Regions from separate parts of the Halobacillus sp. ABR2_026 genome, predicted to be linked through region 2. Evidence: riboswitches for the same ligand, from Rfam matches in the RefSeq annotation. Region 2 holds a riboswitch; the other holds the start of a gene.
The links. Region 2 has a riboswitch for lysine ahead of dapA (4-hydroxy-tetrahydrodipicolinate synthase). Riboswitches for the same ligand answer to the same signal wherever they lie in the genome.
Positions count from the first base shown of each region.

Region 1: it holds a riboswitch for lysine, as region 2 does, so the genes downstream of both, ACXADE_RS15125 (Na+/H+ antiporter NhaC family protein) here and dapA (4-hydroxy-tetrahydrodipicolinate synthase) in region 2, are expected to answer to the same signal.

Region 1 is NZ_JBSWTM010000001.1:2,907,885-2,922,897, forward strand. It holds gene ACXADE_RS15070 (phosphatidylglycerophosphatase A family protein) at 179-685, shown strand; gene ACXADE_RS15075 (DUF998 domain-containing protein) at 1,810-3,363, shown strand; gene ACXADE_RS15080 (TIGR01457 family HAD-type hydrolase) at 3,439-4,224, opposite strand; gene ACXADE_RS15085 (DUF86 domain-containing protein) at 4,251-4,688, opposite strand; gene ACXADE_RS15090 (DUF3055 domain-containing protein) at 4,858-5,124, shown strand; gene ACXADE_RS15095 (cytosolic protein) at 5,181-5,465, shown strand; gene ACXADE_RS15100 (YutD family protein) at 5,512-5,787, opposite strand; gene ACXADE_RS15105 (YhcN/YlaJ family sporulation lipoprotein) at 5,922-6,551, shown strand; gene ACXADE_RS15110 (M23 family metallopeptidase) at 6,667-7,569, shown strand; gene ACXADE_RS15115 (MetS family NSS transporter small subunit) at 7,697-7,795, opposite strand; gene ACXADE_RS15120 (sodium-dependent transporter) at 7,797-9,323, opposite strand; gene ACXADE_RS15125 (Na+/H+ antiporter NhaC family protein) at 9,595-11,151, opposite strand; lysine riboswitch at 11,287-11,470, opposite strand; gene yunB (sporulation protein YunB) at 11,525-12,295, opposite strand; gene ACXADE_RS15135 (bifunctional metallophosphatase/5'-nucleotidase) at 12,434-13,819, opposite strand; gene ACXADE_RS15140 (sulfite exporter TauE/SafE family protein) at 13,831-14,643, opposite strand.
Region 2 is NZ_JBSWTM010000001.1:3,784,993-3,800,005, reverse strand. It holds gene ACXADE_RS19205 (ABC transporter permease) at 1-514, opposite strand, end outside; gene ACXADE_RS19200 (ABC transporter ATP-binding protein) at 504-1,265, opposite strand; gene ACXADE_RS19195 (sensor histidine kinase) at 1,365-2,369, opposite strand; gene ACXADE_RS19190 (response regulator) at 2,366-3,049, opposite strand; gene ACXADE_RS19185 (branched-chain amino acid aminotransferase) at 3,256-4,317, shown strand; gene ACXADE_RS19180 (DUF3221 domain-containing protein) at 4,453-5,538, shown strand; gene ACXADE_RS19175 (sigma factor-like helix-turn-helix DNA-binding protein) at 5,687-6,337, shown strand; gene clpP (ATP-dependent Clp endopeptidase proteolytic subunit ClpP) at 6,352-6,933, shown strand; gene dapA (4-hydroxy-tetrahydrodipicolinate synthase) at 6,958-7,854, opposite strand; lysine riboswitch at 7,972-8,150, opposite strand; gene ACXADE_RS19160 (response regulator) at 9,429-10,037, opposite strand; gene ACXADE_RS19155 (sensor histidine kinase) at 10,034-11,170, opposite strand; gene desA (Delta(5) desaturase DesA) at 11,235-12,284, opposite strand; gene ACXADE_RS19145 (universal stress protein) at 12,518-12,952, shown strand; gene ACXADE_RS19140 (bacteriorhodopsin) at 13,056-13,754, opposite strand; partial or broken gene ACXADE_RS19135 (proline dehydrogenase family protein) at 14,087-15,003, shown strand.

The sequences.
Region 1 (15,013 bases), 880 kb from region 2:
TCCCTCCTATTTTCCATTATTTTATCATAGCCCTGTGCCGAGTGTAGATTTAATCCTGTCCACTTTTGCACCTTCAGGGGAAAGTTTTGGTATAATAAACATAACCCCGATCGTTTGTGCAATAATAAGCGCGGGTATGTAACAGGGCAAGTCATGATGAGCAGGGAGGTTTTTCACTATGGCAGAAAACAGAAAAGTATCCACTCTTGAAAAAACTGCAAGAGAATGGCTGGTGGAAAGAGGGGTTACCATTGATGACATTGCAGACCTTGTGTATTATTTACAATCCAAATATCACGATGAATTATCAATGGATGACTGCCGATTTAATGTAAATAAAGTTCTGACAAAGCGGGAAGTACAAAACGCAATCATCACCGGGATCCAAATGGATCGTCTGGCAGAAAAGAAAATGCTTGAAGAGCCTTTGCAAACCACTATTGAAGTTGACGAAAGCCTTTATGGAATAGATGAAATCATCGCTTTTTCTATTGTGAATGTATATGGTTCCATCGGATTCACCAATTATGGATATATCGATAAACAAAAACCAGGAATTCTACAGAAGCTGAATGATAAATCTTCAGGGGAGTGTCATACTTTCCTGGATGATATCGTCGGGGCTATCGCTGCCGCTGCATCAAGCAGACTGGCTCACAGTATTGCAGGAGACCCTGAAGATTAATGAGGATAGAAAGTCGTGCTATGGGAATACCACTGCACGACTTTTTCGTTTCTAAAATAATGGCTCTGTTAAAGTTTAATATTGATATTACTGCAAAAAATGAAATTCCATTTTATGGAATTCCCTCATTTTTATAGTTGGCTTATTCAACGAAAGCTCCCTTTTCTTGAAGACTCAGCTTCGAGATGTTTGTGAGGGAGTTAGGGGCTGCGGGGGATGACTCGCTTTCCGCGGGAGCGCGGTGAGCCTCCTCAGGCTTACGCCTTGCGGGGTCTCACCCAGCACTCTTTTCCTCGTAGATATCCGGTTTCTGCGCCTAGCGGCTAGTGAGACTCCCTCGCTTCTGTACGATAAGTCAACATCGAATCCCTTCGTTCTTCGTGTTCCCTTTATCTCCTCCAGCTCAGTCCAGTCCATACGCCGCTGAACGAGGCGCCTGCACACTTAAGATAGGAGTCTCGCCATCCCCCTCCGCCCCTTAGCTAGATCAGGGTCTCGAACCCCCTTCATGAATCATCCGCTATTCTAGTTGGTGAGAGGATAAGGATCATACGCCCAAACCGAGGGGCTCGAACCCGGAAAGCTTGATCCATAGCGTTTTATGCTTACAACAACCGGGGTAATGGAAGACCATCCAACGTTGGTAAAGGGGTTCGTTTCTCGCATGATCGAATGGGGTGGTTGGGAAGCTGCGAGACTCCCGTGGGAGAAAGGAGATCGGCGAGATCCCGCAGGGCGATAAGCCCGAGGAAGCTCGGCACTCCCCCACAGGAAAGCGAGTAGCTTCCCAGCCACCCCTGGCACTCAACACAATAACGAACCCCGAACCCTCTCGAAATCAAGTCTTCAACAATCCTGCCATTTAGCGAAAGGCTCCGTTTCGAAATCATAATCCAACAAGATTCAATGGTCACATCGTGAAAAGAGTAAAGGTTTCGACACTTGGAAATAAATTCCCTTTTGCCATCTTATCTTTCATTGTCACTTCCATCCGTTGATGCAAATATCAACACTGAACTTTAACAGAGCCAAAATAATAAGAAACTTTTTTCATTTTTCTGAAACCTACTGCCCCATAGCTTCGTACTAATTTAAGAGACAAAAAAAGGAAGGGGTAGGAACGCATGAAAAACTGGAAAGGAAAATTTATATGGATACTTCCTGCGATCATAGTACTGATCGCTGTATCCCTGTTATTTTCCCATAATTATCAAAAGGTAACGGAACCACCGGATGAGGATTGGAGCCGGGCCCTGGATATTGGATCGACCTCCGTATTACGAACGCCTTATACAGGAAATCATGGAGGTTCCCCTGCCGTTTCATTCTTAACTGAAAATGGAATTCAACAGAATGTATACAATGATCAATATGAATTACAAGAACAAAATACCTATAAGATTCCTGTGGACAAATTCACTCAGTTTTACATAGAAGGAAACCAAGTGATTTATGCGGACTATTATAGTATGTATGATCAAAAGACAAAGAATAAGATTTCGGATGTTCAATCCTTTTATCCACTTGAAACGAATGTGTTCTACAGGAACAAGGATAAACTGTACCGATTCGATGTAGAAGAATCATCCAGTGAAGAACTTATGACCATTGAAAACCCGAAAGCATCTGTGAATATGGAAGAAACGAATGATGGCATTTATCTGTATACGAACGAAGTCACCTCAAACGGAAATTTATTAAAGTATTATCAAGTGGAACTAAGTGAAATGAAAAAGCTCGGTGAAGCGACATTTTCTGTAAAGGAATCCGAGCAGGTAAAAGATGTCCAATTCACGACGAATGAAAACAAGTACCAACTGCTTGTGACAACGATTCAAAAACAAAGCCAATCCGGAAAGATTCAAAATTACTATTACTTTGGGGAGGCTCCGTTTGGAGAAAATCCTGAACTGAGTCAGGTGACCTTCCAGGATCCCCACTCCCCCAATGAACTGACAGAAATCTCAGATTTAAGTATTCAGAATACGAAAAAAGGACCTGTCACTCTTTTTAAAGCGAATGGTTGGACGGAAACCCTTTTCCGACCGGGTACACAATTCAATATTTATCAGGCTCTCCTTAAAGAAGACTCTACTACTGATGTGATGCGATTGAGCAATACCCCGGCCTTCTCCAATTTTCCAGTCCGCCTGGATGAGCAGACCATCGTCTGGGTCGATAATGGTGGTGAAAATCACGAGTTGTTACTTGCTTCCAATGAAGTTGAGATAGTAGATCGGGCTGACGAAATAACAAGTCATTCGCTGCTGCTTGCTTCAGGTAAAACCATCGGCATGCTTGCGTCCGGATTATTCGCGCTCATCATCTCAATCTTCTGGTTTCTCTGGCCTTTACTGTTCATGGTAGTGATCATGTTCTCTAAAGCAGATGCACTGGATCAAGATCGCAGTTGGGTCCTGTATACAGGGATTCTCATTTATCTTGCAGCGGCTATACTCGTAAGGGATCCCATGTTTTCAGATGCTCTACTTGCTAGAGCTCCCGATTATTTGAGCTTTCCAGGAAGCCCAGTCCTCTTTCTCCTTGGCTTTGCCATGATTGCTTATGGGATCATGAAGGCTGGTGCACGAGACTGGTCGAATCCAATAAAATTGACCTATTTTGTAGGCATGCATATCCTCTTTATTACTGTCTTTTTTGGACCTTATCTGTTGTAAAACTTTTAAGGAACCGTAAATAAAATCAACACAAAAAAAGGAACGTCTGAATTCCCTCCAGACGTTCCTTCTTTTCTACCCTTTATTATCCATTCGCCGCATCCATTCAAATAAATCTTTGCATTTGTAAGTGGGCTGATACCCGTTTTCCTTGATTTCATCAAATGTACTCAAACCAGTTTCCACCATCAATGTATCTAATCCAGCTTTCATACCGGCTTTAATATCTGTATGATAATTATCACCGACCATTAAGACATCCTCACGACTCAAACCAATCCGCTTCAAGGCCCGCGACATAATCAATGCTTCAGGCTTGCCTACAAATACAGGATCGACTCCTGTGCTCACGGAAATCACAGCCGTCAGTGCTCCATTGCCTGGTACCAGTCCACGTTCAGTAGGAATGGCAATATCAGCATTCGTACTGATAAAGGCAGCACCTTTCCTTACCTCTAAACAGGCGGCAGCCAATTTTTCATAGCTGATTTCGCGATCAATCCCGATCACGACATAATCCGCCTCTTTCTCCACTACTTTCAATCCCTCTTTTTTTAAAGCATCAAACAGCCCATCTTCTCCAATGGCGAGCACTCGAGCACCTGGTGATTGGCTGTTTATATGCTCTGCTGTTGCAAGGCTGCTTGTGTACACTTGGTGAGGCTTCGCATAAACACCCAGTTTGTCAAGTTTGTCAGCAATTTGAGCAGTTGTTTTGGAAGAGTTATTCGTCAAGTACATAAAAGGAAGACCTTCTGCACGTAAATGTTCTACAAATTCAGAAGCCCCTTCTATTTTTTCCGCTCCTTTATACATCGTTCCATCAAGGTCGATCAAGTACCCTTTATAGGCTTTTCTCATCATCCATCCGCCCCTCTTTACTCCAGTCAGTTGTTTGAAAAAGCGGAAACTGGACCGAGCTCATTATCCAAGTAACTGCGCACCCGATCAGGAAAAGCCTGAAGGGAATCCATTAATCTGCTCCACACATCTTCAATGGAGTGGTGGTCGATTTCCGTATACTGCTGAATAATCATCTTTCTTAGTTGTACAAACTCTTTATAAGCCTCCTGTTCGTCTTCCGGAAGCACCTTTTCATCGGTAAGGATATCAATAATGTCCTCATAACTACCTGGGTCTCTCATGATAAATCCATCAATCATCATATTACCGACGTCAATGATGGCCTCGATATTCAAATGAGTCATCCGTTCCAGGAGAAGTTGTCCAGAGAAACTCTTATAAGATTGGGCATGAAATTCTTTTTGTATTTTTTCCATATAGGATAAAATTTGTTCAATTTTTTCTCGATCTACAAAATACATACGACCTTGTCTACCTCCTTAAATGTGAACCTTTTCACCCCATGATACCATATATAGCTGATTCTCATGATTTATCATGAGAAGTATTTTATGCTCACTATTTCGGGCATACTATTTCTAAAGTTATACACAGCGGATCTATTACAACATGACGGGAGATGATGGCACCATGGTACAACGTCCGCTTCTTGAAGACGTCACACAAGATACGAGTACCCGATTTGTTTCATTTACGGCTGGCAGCCACAGATTTGAACTTGCCCTCATGAAAGCAGATTATTTCCAAAATCAAACGATGGTCATCAACCTGCCGAAAAATCGTCAGGCACTGCTGGATCATGAAAATATTAACGAAGTCGGCCATCTGGAACATATGTTCCAACTGAGTGCAATGGAAGCAGAAGAGTTGCGAAATTACCTCCCTTACCTTCTGTAGTTCAAAGCATAAAATAACCCCCTTTGGCAAAAATACTCCTTAAGGGGGTTATTTTGATGAGGAAAGAAAAACGTCAGTATTCGGATTTCGCCAATGTCGAAGCCCAACGCAACTATTTGACTCCTGAACAGCTCCCTGAAGGTCCGTATGGGGCACCAAGGAACAAATACGAACCCGTCTCCAATGAAAAAAGCGCACCTTGGACAGAAGATCAACGATATTTCAGTGCCTTCACCTATGAAAACAAGGCACTTCACCAGGATCTTCCTCGTCAGGAAGACGGCGCTCACCCCACGCATGACCAGCCGGGAGCAAATGTTAAACCTTCTGAAGAAAAGTAGGAAAAATAAAAAAACAACGGCGTGCGATCATTTTGCGCGCCGTTGTTTATTGACGGATTCTCTTTAATACAAAATAAGAACATCCAAAGTTGCAGTATTCATATAAATAATCTTCCAGCGTACTAATTTTCGTATCGAATGTAGCCTTGGAATTTTGATCATCATAAAAACCTTTCAACCTCAATTGACCGTAACCCCAATCACCTACGATGAAATCATATTTATTCAGAATATCACTAAAGCGACCTTCCACTTCTTCTTGTTGAAAGCCTTCCTGATAATCCTCCAGGATATCGTATGTTTTTCCAGCCAGCTCAATCATTTCGATCACCTCTGTCCTTTTTAGTGTATCACATTTCTTTACAGGTTAGGAAATACAAATGATATGCAAAGTATGTTTCCCGCAAAACTGCTCAATCTAATGATGACCAATGCTATTACTTAGGAGGAATTCTTATGAAAAAATTATGGAGTGTCCTACCTCTTTTACTCCTGTTCACCATCATAGCGGTAGGATGTCAGGAGACAAAAGAAGAAGAAGCCAAAAACATGATGGACGATGACACCTTAAATGGAAACGCGATGGATGGATATAACGAAAAACCGAAAGATGGACAAGTCGGTTATGTACGATTTAATAAAGACCAATTGAATCAAGATACAGAGAAAAAACGGGAAATTAAAGTGAACCGTGAAGAAATGGCAGATATGATTTCCCGGATGATTCTCCGCTATGATCAATTCGATGATGTAGCCACCGTTGTCACAGATAACGAAGTACTGGTAGCTTACCAAAAAGCAGATGACACAGATCGAGAATCAGCGGCTGATATGGTCCAGAAAACTGCATACTCATTAGTTCCAAGCTTTTACCATGTCTATGTGTCGGATAATCCAGCATCATTCGGTGACATTCAAAGTTTAAGCAACTCTACAGTTTATGATCAAGGGTATAACAGTACCATCGATAGCATCATCGAAAAAATGAAAAAATCCCCTCAAGGTAAAGTGGACGAATCGAATCCTGCTCAACCAGACGTAGGACCGAATATGAATACAGAAAAAGAAACCGGGATGGAGAACTAATATCATCCCTAATTTTCCATTCATAACCGGGGGCGGACTGCTCCATGCTAAAGGTATCAAAACATTGTAGGTGAATTTTATGAAATACATCTGTTCAATGCTCTTATGTCTTTGGATGTGTGCAGTTGGAACAACACACACGATACATGCAGATGAAGAGAGCGATTCGAGGCTTGCCTTATATAAGAAAACCTCAGCCATCACAGATATCCCCTGGGAGTACCTTGCTGCTATTGATCAGTATGAGCGCCAGGTCCATGACGATCCTGAGGAAGGGCGTGTAACAGCCATTGAAGCAGATCCTCTGTTCTGGAATGGATCTGCTGAAACCTTTCCATCTTTATTCTTCCCTGAAGGATGGGGCGCTGATGGTAATGGAGATGAAAAAATTCAACAAAAGGACGATGAAGATATTCTGTATTCTATAGGAATGTACCTGAAATCCTATGGAACGACAAGTGAAGATATAAAAATTGCTTTATGGAATTATTACCAAAGAGATCTTACCGTTCAAACGATTATGAACACCGCACGTGTTTTCAAAAAATTCCAGACCGTAGATTTAACGAATCGGGACTTTCCTCTTCCTTTACAGGCGAATTATAGCTATCGAAGCACCTGGGGAGATGCACGTGGCTTCGGAGGCAGAAGAGTTCACGAAGGCACCGATATCTTTGCCAACTACGGAGTGCCCGTCAAATCTACAACATACGGGGTAGTGGAAATGAAAGGATGGAATAAGTTCGGAGGCTGGCGGATCGGCATACGGGATATATACAACATCTATCACTATTACGCCCATCTGCACAGCTTCTCTGAAGATATCAAAGTGGGGGACATCGTCCAGCCCGGAGATGTGATTGGAGCAGTAGGTGCTTCTGGATATGGACCACCCGGAACATCCGGGAAATTCCCCCCGCACCTGCACTATGGGATGTACCAGGACAACGGTGAAAATGAATGGTCTTTCGATCCGTATCCTTTTTTAAGGAAGTGGGAAAGAATGACCAAAAATTAATCGCTTGAAGTGATGACCTGAAGTAAAAAGGTGTATGAATGGCCGATTCCCACCACATGTGCCGGATTGGACCAATCGCATTCGACCATAAAAAAGCGTCGCATGAAATCATGCGACGCTTCTCTTATTATTTTGATTTTTTCACGGCATTTGTAATACTCGCAGCGAGGCCGCCCCATATTACAAGCATTCCAATAATCATCATCGTTACTGCACTTGCTGTCATATTAGCTTACCTCCTTTTTTACCTCTTCGACTGCTTTGGAATCCCAGCGCTTCAAGGTCATCAAGAATCCTATGACAATGGCGAACGCAGCTACGAACCAACCACCGAATAAGATAAATCCATCTGCATAACCTTCATAGTTTCCAGTAGGTGTATCAAACTCTCTTAAAAGATTGGTTTTGAATAAATCGAACATCATGTAGCCTAACACCACTGGTGTGAGGACTCCAAGACAGATCTTCCACCATCCGCCAAGACGGATATCGGAAATACCGTTAGCATGAGCCTGAAAGTCATTAAGGTTCCGCAAGAACCATGCAACTACTAATACTTCCACAAGACCCACAAAGGCTACTCCAAATTGGTTGATGAAGTAATCGGCAGCATCCAATAGGAATAGACCACCTTGGGTTGCGAACAACAGGGAGATGACAGCGGATAGACCTCCACCGATACCAACAGCCGCTTTTCTTGACAGCCCGAACTTCTCACTCAAAGCTGCTACATATGTCTCGGAAATGGATATGAGTGAGGATAGACCAGCCAATACCAATGATGCAAAGAACAGGAATCCGAACAATGCATTGAATGCCGGAAACTCATTAATGATCTGTGGGAAAACAACAAACGCAAGTCCCACACCTCCACTGACAACTTCATTAACAGGAACACCACTTTGAGAAGCCATAAACCCTAAAGCACCAAACACTCCGATACCCGCTAATAGTTCAAAGCTGGAGTTACCAAAGCCTGCGATAAACGCATTGTTTGTCAGGTCAGATTTCTTCGGCAGATAACTGGAGTACGTAACCATAATTGCAAATGCGATTGACAAACTGAAGAAAATCTGTCCATACGCAGCTACCCATACAGAACTGTCCATGATAGCACTAAAGTCCGGAGCGAAGAATGTCTGCAAACCTTCAGCAGCTCCTGGTAGTGTGATTGCACGGATGACAATAATAAGGAAAAGGACGATCAATGTAGGGATAAAGATCTTGTTGGCAGCCTCAATCCCTTTCTTGACTCCCTTGAACAATACACCAAGAGTAATCGCCCAAACGATAAGAAGTGGGATCAATACACCAGGTACAAGGCTTCCTGTTTGACCAGGATCTACGGATAATTGCAAATAATCGCTAAACAAAAAGCCTTCGGTGTCCTCCCCCCAAGAAAGGTTGAAAGAGAAAATACTGTAGGAAATTGCCCAGGCAATAATAACAGCGTAATAAGTTGAAATGACAAAGGCTACAAGTACGGCCCACCAGCCCAGCCATTCTGTTTTACGGTTCATTCTAAAGAATGAAAGTGGGGCTGAACCTCTAAACTTATGCCCGATTGTAAACTCCATGACAAGCAAAGGAATACCTGCCGTAAGAAGAGCGAATAAATATGGAATAAAAAATGCTCCGCCCCCGTTTTCATAAGCTACTGCCGGGAAACGCCATATGTTACCTAAACCGATGGCTGAACCCACCGCAGCCAGAATAAAACCAGCCCGTGTCCCCCATTGTGCACGATTTTCCATGTGAAAGACCTCCCTGAGTCAAACATCCTAAAATTAAGATGTTTTTTAATTTTTATTTTTCTGATTATTCTGCTTAAATTATAACCAGCAATGCAGAGCTTGTCAAAATAATTTTTTAATTTTCAGAAATTGGAAGGTGATTCGAAAGTCTTATGAAGGAAAGGGGGCCATTTTCTTCCATGCAATGATCCATATAGGACCTTATCCCTTATTCACTCGCCTACACAAAAAACGAGGAGGAAACGTCATCCGTTTCCTCCTCGTTTTATAATCAGGCTGTAGGCTGGCTGTTATTGAATTTATGAAGGATCACTGCTGTGATTCCTACGATGAGTAAAGTCACAAATAATGGGATTAAAATGCCACCTGTCACTCCCAAAATGACGTATCCTATCGAAGCTCCTGCTGCGGCAATCAGTGCATACGGAAGCTGGGTAAGGACGTGATCGATATGGTTTGCTCCTGCTCCTGTTGAAGATAGGATTGTCGTATCTGAAATGGGTGAACAATGATCGCCAAATACAGAACCTGCCAATACGGCAGAAAGTGCTGGTAAGATCATTTCAGGCGCAGACACAGCAGCAATTTCCCCTGCAATGGGCAGCATAATTCCAAATGTTCCCCAGGATGTCCCGGTGGAAAGAGCCATGAAACCTGATAATAAGAAAACAATCAAAGGTAGGAAGGCAATATTGATGTCGGCTTGTGTGAATTGCTGCGCCAAATATTCACCAGTTCCTAGCTGGCCAATGATGTCTCCAATCATCCAGGCAAAAATTAAAATGTAAATAGCTGGAAGCATCGCTTTCAGTCCTTGTCCAAAGACACGTGCGATTCCGGATTTTGGTTTAGGTTGCCCTATATACAAAAGAAAGGCTAAGGCAACGGCAACCACTCCACCTGTGAACAATGAGATATTTACATTGGTATTGGCAAAGGTAGAGAGTAAATCGACACTTCCTTCTGTATTACGGATCCCTGTGATGACCATTGTCATGACGGTACCAACTACAAGAGCAACAATCGGCCAGATCAGATGCGAGATTTTACCATGATCATGTTCTTTGAATTCATTATTCAGATCTCCTGGTACATCACCTTTGTCAGGATTGTTCAATTCTCCCGTTTCAAGCGCTCGTTTCTCATGGGTCTTCATTGGTCCTAGATCAAGTCGCAAATATATCGTCATAAATACAAGCAAAAGAGCTGCAAAGACATATAAATTCGATGGAATCATATAGACAAATGCTTCGAGAGCTTGATACTGGGTAATTTCATTGGCTGCCAATATACTTCCGATTGTTCCAATGATATAGGCTCCCCAACTGGAAATGGGGGAAATCACTGTAACCGGCGCAGATGTCGAATCAATATAATACGCCAACTTCGCCCTCGATACTTTGTATCGATCTGTAACAGGGCGTGCGACTTGTCCTACTGCCAGAGCATTGAAGTAATCATCAATAAAAATGACGATTCCGAGAAGTGCCGGAACGAGTGTCGCTCCCTTTCTCGTCCGAATACGCTCCACAGCCCATTTTCCGAAGGCACGACTGCCTCCCGATGCGGTCATGAAGGCGGTAGTGATTCCTAATAAGAATAGAAATGATAACAAGTAAATACTACCCATATTCAATGCGCCTTCACTTACGAAGATTGTGGCAAAAGTCGACCAGATTAAAGCCAGGCCTCCGCCAATATCCATTTGTGTGAGCAGGAATGCTCCTACGATGATGCCGATCCCTAAAGATAGGATGACTTTCCTTGTCAGCAGAACAAGGATTAACATTAATACTGCTGGAATTAAAGAATAGATGGTTCCTTCCATGATGGTTCCCCTCCGTAAATCTTGATGTAACGGGAATGGAAGGCTACTGCGGATAAAAATGAGGAATAAAAAAAGACAATGATAGAAAATAACCTACCATCGCCTTTGTAAGTGGCAATTGGATTATCCTCCATTTCGATCAGTAGCGCCCCATGCACCCAAAAGCATGCATGACAGTGTATCTCTTGTTCAGATATACACCAGCGCCTTATAGCATGACGAACTATAAAACACTTCGGCAAACATCCCCTTCCATCAATCATCGTCGCTTGTCGGGCTCCTATTGATTACTGATGGTGTCTGCACCTCTACCTCACCGATCTGATAAGGTCACGCATATTCAATTCTCAGTCATTTTATCAATTCCAGACAATTATTGCAAGGGTTCCATTGGATAGGAGAATGATGGATCTCCCTCTCCACCCATCCCGCCATAGAAATTAGGAACCTTCCCAAGGATTGTCGCCTGATCAATCGGAATATTGTTTGTGACAACTGTCGTTTCTGTAGAGAAAGGGATAACAATTCGTACATTCACTTCAAAATGGATCGTCAGTTCAAAAAGTGCAGCATTGATTCCATATTCGGTCATCTTAATATCAACTTCAGATTGAACATCTCCGATCACACGTAACTGCACGGGAACTTTCGGGCCGAGGTTGGCTAATAAACTATTATTAGTCGCTACACCTATTGGAAGTTCAATGAGTGTGGCCGGCTGTTCTCCCAACTCATCCGGGGTCCGGTCCGGATCGATATTCGGTTCTAATGAAGTGTCCTCCATCGGAAGCTCTCCAAGTTCCATCCTCTTTAGAAAATTCTGCACGCGGATCGTCGTATCCCTAAGGGCTCGGTTCACCACTACGGAATTCCACCCCATATATACAATATTCCCTTGGTCATCTTTCTCCATATTAACAAGATCATTGAATTGCAGATCTTCAGCAATCGTTTTACTGACTGCTTCATTGATGGCGTCTCTTGCAAGCTGCTGTGCTTTTGTTTCAGCGATTTCAACAAGGGCAGGCGTGACCCCACGGTTGATAAACCAAAGGCTCAACGCTGTGAAAAGGGCGAAAAACAGCAGACTAAGTACAATTCTTTTTCCAATGGTGGATCCAGTAGTCGCACTCTTCTTAGACATAGGTTAACCCTCCTCATCTATCTATATGAAAAGAAAGGAGAGTTTAAGCACCAACTTATTAATATCAAGTGAGGCCCCACCAATCTTCAAGAGGGAGCTTGCCACTATAAAAAAAGCTACCCGATGAGGTAGCTGAAATTATGATTGAAGCGCCTCGGACAAGAGGTCCCTAAGAAGCTCAGGCATAAAATACTTTTTGGACTTTGCATATGCAATCTCAGGAAAGAAGCGGCCGAAAGTGAAAGTATCAGCGGTAGCAAAGCGATACAAACGGTCATGGTCAATCGGCTCCCCACCGAAAGTAACCCGCTTCACATGCTCTTTTTCCTCTTCATCTTGCTCTATTTCAATATCAATACCGGCAAAGACCATTTTCCCAATCACTTCACCTCTGAACCCGAAACCTTTAAGCCTGATCTCTGTAAGTTCTTTGGTATGGGCTGCCCGGATCACCTCAAGAATCTCATCACCTTTCAACTCCACGAGGCATGGATTCATCGGATGTGGACAGATGCGATGGATATCCTCATAAGTGATTTCCCCCGCCGGCAGATGATCGAGGAGAACCCCGGCATTTAACATCGCTATATCTGCCGAGGTCCATCTCCGCAACTGTTCAGTTAGACGATCCATTAATGGTGTATTCTGAAACCATGCAATATGAAGAGGTGCATCGAGGTGAGCAACAGGATTACCCAGCTCATGAATGGCCTTGGAACGAATCTCCTGGACCTTCTTTGTCACGTCATCATCTTTTTTCATATGTTCGGTAGGAATAGCATAAGCTTCTTTCTTCTCCAGGTGACGCGTATCAATATTCCATTCCACAGCAATTTCACCAAGATGGGTGCCATGTTTCCCTGCAGCTGTTAATAATGCTCCCTCAATATATTCCCCATTCTTAAACAGGTGATGGGTATGACCTCCAATAATGATATCTACGCCAGGATAACGCCTGGCAATTTCTTCGTCTTCATTAATACCCAGGTGGGACAAAAGAATAATGATATCCGTCTGTTCTCTTAACTCACTCATGATTTCATCCAATACATCGGAGGGAGACCTAACTTCCCAGCCGAGTTGCTGATAGAACGCTTGGAAAGGTGCTGTCAAGCCGATGACGCCGACCTTAGTCCCGTGTTTAGACTCAAGGATGTGGTAAGGTTTCAGCCAATCAGGGGTGTCCGAAACCACGCAATCCAGATTTGCACAAACAACGCTGAACGATGCCTCATTATATAACGAGTGAAGATCGTCACTTGCAAGCGTAATTCCTTCATTATTACCAAGAGTAGCAACATCGTATCCTGCGTCATTGATCAACTCGACATTGCCTTTTCCCATCAACCCTTCAGCAATAGGATGGAAACGATCCACGTGATCCCCATTATCAAAAAACCAATACTCTTCCCCTTTTTTCTCATGCTTTTTTTTCTTTTCATTAAAATACCCTACGATTTGGGGCCAATTTTCAAAGTGACTGTGCAGATCGCTAGTATAATAAAAGTGCAGTTTTTCCTTCATCATCAGTCTCCTCACCCTAAACCTTGCCAAATTAACCGCAAACCGATAAGGATAAGCAGCAACCTTAAGAATCTTTCCACTACTTTCTCATCAAGTCGGCGATTGACCCATGCTCCAAGAGTACCACCTGCATATGCCCCTGGTATAAACCATAGCGTATGACTCCAATCCACGTGTCCAAGAAAAACATGGGTGGCGGAACTTGTTATGCTCGCAAAAAAGATCATGAACATAGAAGTAGCTGTGGCAATATGCGGGGGAATATTCAACAGCAGAATCATAGCCGGAACCATCAGTGAGCCCCCGCCTATGCCTAAAAGTCCTGAAAGCATCCCCACACAAAAGGACAACACAAAACCGACCCAAAAAGGCATCCGGTATTTGTAAACTTTTCCATTTATCGTCTTCTCGCTTACCATTCCTTTATGGAACAAAGGACGATCCGTTTGTCTTCTCGGAATAAAAAATAATAGGGAAACTCCAATCATGACAATACCAAAAAACAAGGAAAAACCATCTGTTTCAAAGAACTGGTTCAACCATGAACCAAGGATACCTCCCGGGATACTCCCATAAAGGAAAACTCGTCCAATCGCTGTGTCCACACGATTATGTTTCATATACGAGATTGCAGAGGACATCCCTGTGAAAATCATGACGACTAAAGAAATGCCTACGATTGTTTGCGGGTTCACCCAATCAAAAGCTGAAAAATGGTCTCCTAAAAACAGGAGGACAGGTACCAATATAACGCCCCCGCCAAGTCCTGCCACACTGCCGACAAGGGCCGTAATCAATCCGACCACAAACATAATCAAAAACATAACGAACCTTCCTTAACTCTTAATAGATAATATTATAGTATCATGTTTTGTATTCATAAAACATCTTGCTTCCATTGGAGTATCAAATAAGCTCCCGATTGTGGAATACTCCGTTTGGAATTACTCCGGGGTCGTTGCCTCAGTTGAGCATCAGGGGGGCTGAAAAGCTACTCACTTTCCTGTGGGGGAGCGCCGAGCTTCCTCGGACTGCGTGCTGCGGGATCTCGCCTATCTCCTTCTCCCACGGGAGTTTCGCTGCTTTCCAACCATCCCATTTGATGTATATGAGAGACGAACCCTTTTACTAAGCTTGATTGTCTCCCCTATCCTGATTGTTGAGTTCAAATACCTAGACAGGGGGAGTTTTAGT
Region 2 (15,013 bases):
AATAATTGGTGGCCGTAATGATGAGATAGATGCCGGCAAAGACCAGAAGCGTCTGTAAAAATGCCTGAGATGAAAAGTGGAGTTCTGCTATATCTTCTACGCCGACCACACGGAAAAAACTCATTAAAATCAATTTTGACAGGGCGAACCCGATGAAAATGCCGACAGCCAGAGAGCCAAAGTAAATGATCAGGTTTTCAATCCCTAATATCCTTGAGATCCGGTTTTTCGTCATGCCGATGAGCTGAAAAAGACCAATTTCCTTACTTCTGCGTTTGATGAACAACGTGTTTGCGTACAACAGGAAAATGGCAACGATCGCAATCAATAGAATGGACGCTACCCTGATTGCTGCTTCCCCTTTAATGGATCCGTCCTGACTCATCGATGGATCGTATTGCAGAGTGACGAATGAAAAGTAAAGCGCGACGCTGAAAATGAGCGCAAAAACATAAAGGTAGTAGTTTTTTAGGTTCTTTTTCAAGTTACGGAAGATGAGCTGATTAATGTTCATAATGCACACCACCAAGCACGCCTTGTGTTTTCATGATGTCTTTCAAGTACGTTTGTCTTGTCTGGGTGCCTTTATTGAGTTGTGTATAAATCTGCCCATCCCGGATGAAGATGACGCGGCTGCTATAACTAGCGGCGACGGGGTCGTGAGTGACCATGGCGATCGTTGCCTCCCGTTTGGCATTGAGTTCACTCAATTTATTGAGAAGGTCAGAAGCGGATTTAGAATCGAGTGCGCCGGTTGGTTCGTCAGCGAAAATGATGCTCGGTTCGTGGATGAACGCTCTCGCTGCCGATGTCCGCTGTTTCTGCCCACCTGAAATTTCGTTCGGGTATTTGTTCTGGACGTCCTCGATTCCCAACTCTTCAGCTACCCGATTGAACTTCTCCTGAGCTTCTTTTTTGGATACGTTTGAAATGGATAGAGGCAGGAGAATATTCTCTTTAACCGTCAGTGTATCCAGAAGATTGTATTCCTGAAAAATAAAGCCGAGGTGATGCTTCCGGAATTCCGCCAGTTTTTTATCTTTTTGTCCTGTGATTTCTTGTCCGTCAATCGTGATTGTCCCATGGCTGACGCGGTCGATGGATGATAACACATTGAGAAGGGTCGTCTTCCCTGATCCTGATGCCCCCATTATAGTAACGAATTCACCTCTCTGGATGGACAGATCGATGCCTTCTAGAACGTGCTGTTTCATAAATTTGTTTCCATAGCTCTTATGGATTTTTCTTGCTATTAGTAAACTCATTTCGTTACCCCCTTTCATCTATATTTCCATTGTAGGGTCATCTGCCTGTATTTTCCTTCGATTCACCTAACAAAATAACGGAAGCATGTGACAGTTTCGTCACATGCTCCTAAGCTTTGTGAAGGCGTTCGCTTCAGGGAAAAGGAGGGAGAAGGTCGTCCCTGAACCCGGTTCAGATTGAACATCGATTTCTATTTTCAACGCTTTTCTGATGCGGTCCGTCAAATATAAGCCCATTCCTGTAGCCGCTTGATCTTGATGGGCGGCTGTTGAGGTGAATCCTTTTTCGAAAATCCGCGGGAGGTCTCTCGGGTCGATGCCCCGCCCTTCATCCTCGATGATAAGTTTTACCCGCCTGGATGATTCTACACTTTTGATGGTAATATCGGATGTTTCGCTGTATTTGATGGCATTCGTCATTAACTGCCTGACGATAAAAGACAGCCATTTTGCATCTGTGAGAACTTTGTCTGCCTCCAAATCAATATCAAAACCGATTCCCTTTTGCATGCACCATGATTTCAGGGGTTTGATTTCATTAAACAAGAGCTGCTCAAGTTCTACCTCCTCTATATATAAATCATTTTCTATAAATGGGATCCGTTTTTGATGGAGCTGTTGATCAAGAAGGAGGTGGATCCGCAACCACTCGTAAGTCAGCTGGGTCTTCAGCTTGTGGTCCTCCAGACGATCGATGATCAGGCGCATCGCTGTCATGGGGGTTTTCACTTCATGAATCCACGCCAATAATTCATCTTTCTCCTGTTCCAAGAGACTCTGGTGGTGGCGGGCTTCTCGTTTCATCCGCTCCATCTGGTCGCGTACATTCATTTCAATGATTTTTTCAAATGGCGTTTCGGCATATGGGAATGTGGTCAAATCAAGGTCCCTGTCCTGATCTTCCAATTCTGTATAAAAGCGGGTTTCTTTCCGGTACCGGATAAATAGAAAAAGAAATACGATGATGGTTGATAAAAATATGTAATAACCGATGGATGCTGCCGCTACGGAAGTGTCGACAAAAGCGATAAATAAAGCGAGCAGCTGCAGGATGACAATCAATAAAATCCAGCTGAACCGTTCCCATATGAATTTCCAGATCATGCTTCATCCCTCGCCACATACCCCTGACCTACTTTTGTTGCAATTGCGTCCCCAAGCCCTACATCTGCCAGTTTTCGGCGTAGGCGGTTAACGTTCACGGTGAGGGTGTTGTCGCTGACGAAGCGCTCATCCTCCCATAATCGGTGGATGATTTCATCACGGCTGACAATTTTGCCTTTTTTCTCAATCAGTTGTTTCAAAATGAACATTTCATTCTTGGTAAGGTCTACGGTTCCGCACTCATTCGTGACACGGTTTCGTTCATAGTCAATCGTAGATCCGATCCATGTTTGTAATTCGAGCTTGTCCGTCGTGTAGTTGTAAACACGACGCAGCACCGCCTGAATTTTAGCGATCAGGACGTCAAAATGGAACGGTTTTTGGATGAAATCATCGGCTCCCAGGTTCATAGACATGACCATATCTGTCGGGTGGTCCCGGGAGGATAAGAATACGATCGGTACTTTAGAATGCTCACGGATCATCCGGCACCAGTGGAACCCATCAAATTTAGGCAGTTGTATATCGATGATGACAAGATGAGGGTCTACTTCAGTAAAACGATCCATCACACGGCTGAAATCATGGATGCCATACACGTCGTACGACCATTGTGAGAATCGTTCTTCCATTTCGTGAAAAAGCGTCGGGTCATCTTCAATCAGCAGTAATTTGAACATTAAAGGCACCAACTTTCCGTATTTTACCTTTTCTTAGTATAGCAAATGAGAGTGGTCGTACGCATTTTATTGCGAGAAAGCGGCAATGCATTGAAAATTTTTTGATCATTCCGTCAAATCCTCTTTAAAAATGATAGGGATGGGCGTACAATGGATACTAATATTCAACGACATCTACAAGTAACTATAAAAAAGGAGTCCTGAACATGACATTGAACATCGTCGAATCAACCTCTAAAAAAGCCAAACCAGAAAGTGGAGAGATTCCTTTTGGACGCACTTTCACAGATCATATGTTTGTTATGGATTATGAAGAGAGTAAAGGCTGGCATGAACCACGAATTGTCCCTTATGAACCATTGACGCTGGATCCTGCCGCCATGATCTTTCATTATGGACAAACGGTTTTTGAAGGGTTGAAAGCATATCGAACAGATGATGACCGTGTGCTTCTGTTCCGCCCGGAGAAAAACTTCGCCCGTTTGAATCTTTCCAGTGAAAGATTGAGCATCCCGCCTGTAGATGAACAGGAAGTGCTCCTTTATTTGAAGCAATTGGTAAAGCTTGAAAAAGACTGGGTCCCTTCCTTTGAAGGAACATCACTCTACATACGTCCATTCGTGATCGCGACGGAACCGAGTCTAGCCGTTGCTCCATCTAAAACGTACAAATTGATGATTATCCTTTCCCCTGTCGGCCCTTACTTTTCAGGTGGAATCAAGCCGGTGACGATCAACGTTGAAGACCAGTTCACCCGTGCGGTCAAAGGAGGAACCGGTATGGCTAAAACAGCCGGAAACTATTCTTCCGGGTACCAGGCCCAGGCGAAAGCGGCTGATGAAGGAAATAACGATGTCCTCTGGCTCGACGGGGTTGAAAAGCGATATATTGAAGAAGTCGGCAGTATGAATATCTTCTTTAAAATCGATGGGGAAATCGTAACGCCTTCTTTGAGCGGAAGTATCCTTGAAGGAATTACACGGACGTCGATTCTTGAACTCCTCCGCAAGTGGGAGGTCCCGGTAAACGAGCGCCGGATTTCCATTGAGGAATTGTATCAGGCGTATGAGGAAGGGAAGCTTGAAGAAGCATTCGGCACAGGTACAGCGGCCGTTATTTCTCCCGTTGGTGAGCTTAACTGGCTAGGGAAGAAGATGGTCATCAACAATCATGAAATCGGAGCGCTGTCTCAAGAACTCTACGATACGATCACAGGCATACAGCGTGGCAGGAAAGAAGATCGCTACGATTGGACAGTAGAAATATAAAAAGAGAGGCCCGGCCCATGCGGCCGGGCTTTTTTATGGTCGGGGAGCTGTGAATTTTGGGAAATAGTCTCATTCTAAATTTGTAACTATTTCCATTTTGTAACGTCTAACTAACACGAAGGGGGCGGCGGTCTAATGAAAAAAACGCAGGGACTTATCCTGTTCATGTTGGTTTTGCTCGCTGCATGCGGCCAGACCGATCCAACTGGAGAGAACCATACACAAGCAGGAAGTCCGGGAGAAAGCTATGAAATGCTTGTGGAATCTTGTCCGGAACTGGTCGATAAGGGACAGACGTTCAATGATTTATCAAAGGAAGAGCAGCAGTTATATGATGTCACCCGGATGAAAGATACGCATGCAGTGGATTCAGACTTTATTCAGGTCGCCATGCTGCAGAGCAAGAGAAAGGGAGTTTTTACGGAAGTATTGGATGAAGAAGGCTACACTTTAAGGAATGTAAAAGATATCGGTGATTTTCATTTTATGAAGGGGACCATTGTCCTCCAATTCAAAGACTCGTTGACCGAACAAGAACAGAAAGTGAAAAGCTCGATTTTGAAAGCTGCGGAAGAAGTTAAGAAAACCTTTAATGAAGAAGCCGTCAATATCGAAGGAGTGAGTCTTGCGGCGAATGATTTGGCTACGCATTCAGAAGCATTATCCAAAACGCTGGAGGGGTCTACCATTGAAGATAAACTATGGGGATATGGAACATGTAGTCCTGCAAAACTATTAAAGGTGGAAGTGACCGAACCGTTAACGAAAGAAGAAAAGAAACTTCTGAATGATCATACAGAAGTTGAAATTGCTGTACAGGTAAGTGCACCGAACGAGTTAGAAGGATATGTGACAGCCTTGAAAGAGGGGAAAATGCTCGTTAATATGATCTGGTTCAGTAACCGGCCGGAGGAAGTGGAAGTCGGTGACCATGTGAGAGTATCGTATACCAATGTTATGGAATCTTTACCTGCACAATCGGGAGCAAAGGAAACGGCGTTTATAAAGGATGTGCACCCGGAGGGAGCGAATAAGACCTCAAGTGAAGTTATTAAAGAATCCGTTGAACAAGCGGAGCAAGAGATGGAGGAACCGACTCACTCTCCAAGCTATGTTAGTGTAAAGCAAATTGACTTCAGGAAAGAGGAAGGCCGGTGGGTCGTTTTATTTGAAACGACCTTGGATGAAGATACGATGGAAATTTCCGTGAAAGATGAGTGATAGGAGAGCTTTGTGGAATCGCTTGGCTATTGAAAATCCACGGGATCCAAGGAGTTTGGGAGAAAAAAACGAATAAGATGATCATAAGCCGTATCTTTTTCTCACCGTTATCCGTTTTAGCTGTGAGAGGACGAAAGGAGAGTGGAAGGTGGATTTCGATAGAGGGATGACCAAATGGAAACATACGTTGGATGAAGAGGTCTATGGTAAACTTCTACACTACTGTTTGTTCATCACAAAAAACAAGTGGGATGGAAATGATCTTGCACAGGAGTCTGTATTGAGAGCGCTCGAACATTATGACACATATGAAGTCCGTCCGTCTCTGCTTAAGAAAATCGCTTACCATGTCTGGGTGGATTGTAAGCGGAAGGAGAAACGAGAGTCTTTGATGGAAAAAACGCCCATTATTTCTTCAGTCAGAATGAATGACGTAGATGACACAGTCGTCCAGCTTTTGTTAGAAAGGTTGACGGTGAAGCAGGTTCTTTCATTTGTGTTGAAGGAAGCGTTCCAATATAAAATCTCAGAGATTGCCGAGCTTCTGAAAATGGAGGATACGGGGGTCAAGGGGTTGTTGAGACGGGCGCGCAGCAACTTATTCAAAGGGGACGAAAAGGAAAGACTCCTGGTGTTAAAGACCCGCAACAGGGACGATCTCCTCTACCAAACGATGGTGAAGACACTGACTATTCAGGATCCTTCTGTCTTAATTGAGAAAATTCCGATTCTCCTTCAACCAGCTTCCAGCACCCAACACCACGATAACTCTTTAAACGTCTTCTCCGTAGCAGCTTAAAGGAGGCATAACTGATGAACACTGTTCCTTATGTTATTGAAAAAACAAGCGGAGGAGAGCGGTCCTACGACATTTATTCTCGTCTGCTGAAGGATCGGATAGTGATGGTAAGTGAAGAAATTACAGGTCATATGGCCAACAGTATCGTCGCTCAGCTTTTATACCTTGCCGCGGATGATCCTGAAAAAGATATTTCTTTATATATCAACAGCCCGGGAGGATCAACGACTGCAGGGTTCTCCATATTGGATACGATGCATTACATCCGTCCTGATGTGAGGACGATCTGTACAGGGATGGCCGCGTCTTTTGGAGCCATGCTATTACTCGGAGGGACGAAAGGGAAACGATATGCTCTTCCGAATAGTGAAATCATGATCCACCAGCCACTTGGCGGGGCCCGGGGTCAGGCAGCAGACATTGAAATTTCAGCAACACGGATCATCAAACTGAGAAAGCACATCAATCAAATCATTGCGGAACGGACAGGGCAGCCGGTAGACAAGGTTGCGGAAGATACGGATCGGGATTATTTCATGAGTGCAGAAGAAGCGAAAACGTATGGAATCATCGATGAGATTGTTTATACCAAATAAAAAAACCGCCTACGGGCGGTTTTTTTATGAAGCCGTTACAGCTTCTTGCGGTTGGACCTGTTCAAGTGCATCAAGCACATACGATTTCTCTTCATTTGTTAATGGCAGGAGAGGGAGGCGGACACTACCAACCTCTACGCCTTTGGCATTCAAAGCCGCTTTGACAGGAGAAGGACTTGGGGCTGAGAAAATGGCATGCATGACCGGGACAAGCTTCTGGTGAAGACGGGCGGCATAGGCGAAATCACCACTCCGGTAACTTCGAATCATCTGCTGCATCTCATTTCCGATTACGTGGGATGAGACAGAAATGATTCCTGTACCACCAATGGACACGAATGGTAGGGTATTGGAATCCTCACCACTGTAAACAGAAAATTCATCCGGGGTCTCACGAATAATTTCTGTCGCTGCATCCAAATCTCCGCTTGCTTCCTTAATGGATACGATGTTCTCTACTTCAGCTAAGCGGATGACTGTCGCTGGCTCCATATTGATGACACTTCGGCCAGGAATGTTGTAGAGCATGACCGGAAGCTTCGTGGACTTGGCGATTGTAGAGAAGTGCTGATACAGTCCTTCTTGTGTTGGTTTATTGTAATAAGGAGTAACGAGCATGACAGCGTCGACGCCGGCTTCTTGTGCTTTTTCAGTCAAGCTGATGGAAGCTCTTGTATTGTTGGAGCCGGTACCGGCAATAACAGGGACCCTGCCATCGACAACTTCAACGACGAACTTATAGAGACTTATTTTTTCTTCCGTCGTCAAAGTAGGGGATTCTCCTGTTGTTCCTGCAATAACCAGGGCGTCCGAACCGTTTTCGATCAAGTGGTTGACGAGTGTACGGGTGGCGTCAAAATCAATGTTCTCTTCGCTGTCAAAAGGGGTCACCATAGCTGTTAATACTTGGCCGAAATTCATAACCTCACACCTTTGTTAGAATTTTGAATACGTTCGAGGTTGTGAGGGCTAGGCAGTCAAAATAAAAACGGCAGCAACGAGGGCTCGCTGCTGCCGTAGAAACTTTTAACCGTTCCTGCGTAAGATAGCCCTCCATATAGTTTCCTATATGACAGTCCTGTACTTATTCAGCAGCAGAACCAGCATCAGGGAGATGAGCTCCCTTTCGCTTCGGCAATTTCCCCTTTCCACCTGCATCTCAGGAGCTCTTTCTCCTCCGCTAAGTGTACTAATGTCATTGCACCTCTATCCTTACTTCAAAATCAATTGAAATAAGAAAATATTTAGTTAGTTGCATGTTATCAAAAAAGTCTCAATCATACAAGTGGAAAGACAAGGAGACAAACGGTTCGACAAAATTTTCAGAAGTATATTTAGGAAGCTGGAAGTCTTGGTTGTGAGGCTTTCGTTTAAGCGGGGACGGATCATGGGGTTCTGCTTCCATGGGATTCAGACCTGTGAGTTATGTTATAACATCCGGTCTATAAGCATTAGGTGTTTTCACCCCTCATATTATGGCTGCTGGTGTGGTTTTGGTCACACTTTATTCAATGTTCTTTTATTTTGATCTCCTTTCACGGTCCAACTATTAATTCTTGTTGGATTATTATTTCAAACGGAGTTTTTCGCTATAGGGCAGGATTGTTGAAGACTTGATTTCGAGACTTCTGTGTTGGGGGTAGGGGCTGCGGGGAATGACTCGCTTTCCGCGGGAGCGCGGTGAGCCTCCTCGGACTACGTCCTGCGGGGTCTCCCCAAGCACTCTCTTCCTCGTAGATATCCGGTTTCTGCGCCTAGCGGCTAGTGAGACTTCCCTCGCTTCTGTACGATAAGTCAACATCGAATCCCTTCGTTCTTCGTGTTTCCTTTATCTCCTCCAGCTCAGTCCAGTCCATACGCCGCTGAACGAGGCGCCTGCACACTTAAGATAGGAGTCGCGCCATTCCCCTCCGCCCCTTTGCCATGGCAGATTCTCTAAATCACTACTGGAACAATCAGCTTGAATGACTGAGGAAAGTAGATCATATAACCTCTCCACAGCAGGCATTCAAAATTTATAAGCTTGATACAGAGCACTTTATGCCTGCCTTAATATGGGGAAGAGGGAAAAATTCCTCTAGGTATAGGGGTCGTTTCTCCTTACTATCAAAGGGGTGGTTGGGAAGCTGCGAGACTCCCGCGGGAATGGATGGGCTGGCGAGACCCCACAGGACGAAGTCCGAGGAGGCTTGCCGCCATCCCCGCAGGAAAGCGAGTGGCTTCCCAGCCGCCCGTAACGCTCAACCAGGCAATGAACCTCCGGAACATCTCGAAGCTGAGTCTTCAAGAAAAGGGAGCTTTCGTTGAATAAGCTAAAAATAAAAATGAAGAACCTCTATAAAATTGGAAGTTCCTTTTTTGCAGTAACATCAACACTAAACTTTATCAGAGCCTTTATTTTAGATTTGAAGAGTTGAAAGAAATTGAATAAGTCATCCACTAATAAATCTAGTTCGGCAGAGATTTATTAGTGGATGACTTCTCGGAAAAGGGGGTCAGCGGGATTTTTTATACCACCCTTTTTCTTTGAATCTAGAGATCGCTTCAATACGGTTGCTGACCTCTAATTTTTCTAAAATCACCGAAACATAGTTACGGACGGTCCCGGGGGTGATGAACAGCTCTTGGGAGATATCTTTCGTATTTTTTCCATCTGCCATCAATTGGATAACTTCACGCTCGCGTTCTGTTAATGGGTTTTGCTGGGTGAAGGCAAGATCGATCAGTTCTGGGTCAAAGATGCGTTGGCCGTCCATGATTTTACGGATGGCTGTAGCGAGTTCTTCGCTGGGGCTATCTTTCAGTAAATAGCCGCTTACCCCTGCACGGCGGGCGCGCTCGAAATACCCCGGGCGTGCGAATGTCGTAAGGATAATCACTTTGCATGGTTCTTCATATAACTCCTCTGCAGCATCCAGTCCATCCTTAACGGGCATTTCAATATCCATAATGCACACATCCGGTTTTAATTTTTTCACAAGGTCGGTGGCTTCTTCACCATTGGATGCCTGGCCGACAACTTCCATGCCCTCTTCTAAGTCGAGCAGCGCGCCGAGTGCCCCGAGAAGCATCCGCTGATCTTCAGCAATAACAATCCGGATCATGCGTTTCCCTCCTTTTCTTTATTTTTTATAACGTTCGGGACATGAAATTCAAGTCTCGTTCCATTGTCTGATTGGATCTCAAGTCTACCATTCACGAATTCCAAACGCTCACGCATCCCTTGTAATCCATTTCCCCTAAAAGGTTCTAAAGAGTCAGGAAGGCCTTTTCCATCATCCTGGACTTTAATCACAATTTCTGTAGGGAATTGTTCAATGGATACCTCGCATGAGTCAGCTCCGCTATGCTTCACTATGTTTGTGGCCGCCTCTTTCAAACACATGCTGAGTACATTTTCTACGAGCAGGGGGGTATTCGTGACATGTGGGTCCCCTTGAAATTGGAAATGCATCTCTGCAGCTTCAATAATTTGCTGGACACGTACAATTTCATCTTCCAGCTTCGTCCCTTTCATATTCGATACCATCTCCCTGACTTCCTTCAATGCCGTCCGGGCGGTATTACGGATGTCTTCCACTTCTTTCGTGGCTTTTTCGGGGCTTACGGTCATTAACTTGCGGGCGAGATCGCTTTTTAAGCCGATCATGGACAGCTTTTGGCCGAGCGTATCGTGAAGGTCCCGAGCGATACGTTCACGTTCTTCGATGACCATAAGTTGAGAAATTCGTTCATTGGCGTCCTGCAATTCTCCTTCAAGTTTATGCTGCTGATTACGGTATCGGACTGTAAACGGAAGCAGGATGACCCCGATGACGGTGATAATGATGAAGGGGAGGTTTGGAAATAGAGAATCCACTTCATATATAAATGTTGTCGTACTCACAATCAATGTTGTCGTCAGGTGGACAATGTATAAAGCTAAAAAGCCTCCAAGATGTTTGATGTTCCCGATGAAAAAGGCGATAAACAGTGCAAAATAAATATAACCGAATAACGCGGTCATTATGATGCTGATGGCCATCTCCACACTCACCCACAAATAGACCAGTCGGCTGTTGGATATGAACGACAGCCGGTAGGCAAGGAAGAAAATCAAGGTCATAAGAATACCGAACAGCATTTCATAGATGGAGGAAGAACGAAAAATAAAGAAAAAGGGCAGTACGCAGAAAATGATCCAGACATATGTGCTCAGCCCCGTATTTTTTGGAATGATTTGATACCAGTTATTCATCTGCAGGCACCTCCTTTTTCTTAGCATAAAGGAAAAGCCCATTCGAGGGAATGGGCTTGCTCCTTCATTCATCCTGGAAGCTTGGCCGGCTTTGGTTCATCATGCCGGCTTGCTTTTTTTTCAAGAGTGGTTTCACGTGCTTGAAGGATACGAATGTTTTATTTTCTGTGTCATAGAGTCGGAATCGAATCGACTCAAGACTGGTTCCGAGTGTAATCGTCGTCGCGTGCTGAAGCGGCGGCGTCTGCTCATGAGCTTGTTCCAAAGCATAATTAGGTACTCTAGGACTCAAGTGGTGCACGTGGTGGAAACCGATGTTTCCTGACACCCATTGAAAGACTTTAGGAAGCTTGTAGTAGGAACTTCCATCAACTGCGGCTTTAACAAAGTCCCATTCGGATTCGTCTTCGAAATAAGAATCCTCGAATTGGTGCTGAACGTAAAACAACCATATACCGAGAACACCGGACACATATAATACCGGTATTTGAATGATGAGGAAAGCTTCCAAGCCGATCGCCCAGATAAGCAGGCTGTACAAGACAGCAACGGATAGGTTGGTCACATACGTATTAATGCGTTCTTTCTTCTTTGCACCTTTTCTATTAAAACGGTTGGAAACGAGAAACAAATACAATGGCCCAAGGCCGAACATGACAATCGGGTTGCGATAAAGGCGGTAAGCCAGACGTTCTTTCCAAGAGGCTTTGACGTATTCATCAACGGTCATCACCCATATATCTCCGGTTCCACGTTTATCCAAATTACCGCTTGTCGCATGGTGGATGGAGTGGCTGCGTTTCCACTTGTCGAACGGGAACAACGTAAGGATCCCTGTAATCGTTCCAATGATCCGGTTTGCTTTCTGACTTTTCATGAATGACTGGTGTGTGCAGTCATGGAAGATAATGAACAGACGGATAACAAATCCACCTGCAATCATCGCTACAGGAATAGCGACCCAAACAGATAAAGAGAGGCTCAGGTAGGCCAGTGCCCATAGTGCTATAAACGGAACAACCGTGTTAATCAACTGCCGGATGCCGGCTTTTGTATCGGGTTTCGCAAAGGCTGAAACACTCTTCTTCAGCTCTCGTTGTTTATCCTTGTTCATCATAACGACTCCTTCATAGTTCTTCATGTTACTTATGATAGGAAAAAGCCCTGCATTTTATAAGACATAAACGTCAGGACATTTATATGACACTTGTCATGGGTGATTGTTTATTCTTAGGAGGTTATCAGTGTGGAAGGCAGAAGGGATGGTTGATTCGACTCTTAAGTAAGCGTTTACAATATGATATAATAGAAGTATGAAAGGATACTCTATTAAGGAGGGCACCCCCCATGACCAAACGAATCCTCGTTGCATATGATGGGAGTGATTTGAGTAGGGAAGCGGTGTGGGAAGCTAGAAATCAGCCGTGCGAAACGCCCAATAGGGAAATTCATATCGTATCTGTCGTCACACCCACAGGTCCAGCAACAAATGCCGCACTCTCCCATAGTATTGGGGATGAAATAGCCGGTCAGTTGAATTCTGAAATGGAAGTGTTGAAAGGACAAATGGCTTCATCTGAAGTGGGTGTTGTCACGGAGGTTCTTGTTAGTGATGTAGAAGAAAATCCTGGTTTTAAGATCTGTAAATATGCAGAGGAGCACACCGTGGACTTGATTATCGTCGGGAACCGCGGACTTGGGAAGGTGAAGAAGTTGTTTCTCGGAAGTGTGAGCAATAACATCGTCCAACATTCCACCTGCCCTGTGTTAGTCATGAAATAAGCAAAAACGAAAGCCTGATGGAGTTCCTCAGGCTTTCGTTTTTTTATGGAATGAAATTCAAAATTTTTGCAGACCAGGTCATACATATATTCCCATTCCTCTGTTACCCTTCCACCCCTGGAAGTTTCAGGCGGCGTAATCCTCCGACATCAATGAGACTGAAGCCGATCTTGGATAAGATCGGAAGGACTATGAAGGCAGTAATTTCTGTAGCATGCTGGGTCCATCCGACACCCGAAGGGCCAATGAACCATGCGGTTGGGTAGCAGACCCAGAAAACCGTCAAATAGGCAGCGGATCGTTGATAATGTTTTTTCAGTTCCTCCCCACCTTTAATGGCAATCTTTCGCAACGGATACCAAACAATGTAAAGAATGATTGCCAGTGCGGTCAGACCGAGAACGTACCAGACGTATTTAAGTGTTTCTGAAGAGAAGTCAGCGATCAATCCGGTCAGGATCATGAATACATCCGACGCGATCAAGGCACCAATCAGAGCTTTGTCCTTTTTCTTTTCATAGTACATCGCTGTTAATGCAAGAGCGAGCAGAAGGAGGGGGGTGGTCACAACCCAGTCTAAATAGCGTGCAAAGTAAACGGGTTTGTCCGGTTGATCGAGAATCCCCTGGCCTAAAGCGATCGATAAGTAAGCAGCTCCTGACCATAAAGGGATAATGGTAGCAATAACATACTCATATTTCGGGACACCGCGGGGGTTACGGCTCAAGTACAAAAATGTTAGAGCCCCCGCTAACATGACAAACGTATAAATCCAGTGTAGAGAAACGATATAATCGCTCATTCGGTCACCTCTATCTTCTATTTGATCATCTATCAGTCTAGTCAAAAGAAAGAGAGGTTAGACATTAACAATATTTGGTGTACCAGGTCTTACAGATAATACCAAAATCAATGGCAAGGTTTGTTCCCGCTCTACGTCTTGTATAAACGGGGGAGGGACGCTTTTGTGTTTAAACTATAAAACTCTGTGCTTATCTTTGTGTTTGGTACACGTTGTCGAATGTAAGCGCTATTCGTTACAATTTTCTTAACAGTTCAAACATTAGAACTTCCATTCCACCTTGCGAACCCGGTTGGTGAAACAATAGAGAATGATGAAAGGGTGTGGTGATCTTGGAAGCCATCAGTAAGAATTTTTTCTTATACCTTTCCAACAATAAGTTGTTAGATCGCTTTGCGAAGCGCTTTGGCAGTAAATTTGGGGCTGACAAGATAGTAGGGGGAGAGACGTTCTCCCAGGCAATTCCATTAATACAGCAATTGAACCACGAGGGTCTGGTCGTAACCGTCGACCACTTAGGTGAGTTTGTAGACTGTGAAGAAGAGTCCAGAGACCGGGCGGGAGATGCATCCGTTGTATCCAGCAGATTGCAAGCAACCAACTGCAGTCTGAAGTGTCTCTGAAATTAACGTCACTTGGGCTGGACATCAGCCGTGACCTGGTTATGGAGAACATGGCACTCATCTTGAAAGAAGCGAGGAAATACGACATCACGGTGACGATTGATATGGAAGACTCCTCAAGATGCGGGGATACTCTTGAGATCTATCAGGAGTTGAAACAAGAATACCCGAATCTGGGCACAGTCGTTCAGTCTTATCTATACCGATCAGATGAAGACCTCGATAACCTTAATGAATGCATGCCATACCTGCGTCTCGTAAAAGGGGCGTACAAAGAATCAGGGAAAGTTGCTTTTCCAGAAAAAAATCTCGTCGATGATAATTTGAAGCATCTGATTAAGAAAAATTTATTGAATGGCAATTATACAGCTATCGCCAGTCATGATGATGCCATCGTCGAGTATACGAAGAAATTAGCAAAAGAACATAACATTCCAACCGACCGCTTTGAATTCCAAATGCTTTACGGGATGAGGAATCAAATGCAGAAAGACCTTCTGAAAGAAGGATACAAGGTCAGAGTCTATCTCCCTTATGGTGAGGACTGGTACGGGTACTTCATGCGAAGACTCGCCGAGAGACCAGCGAACATCGCCTTTGCATTAAAAGGTGTTTTTAGTAAATAAAACTTCTACA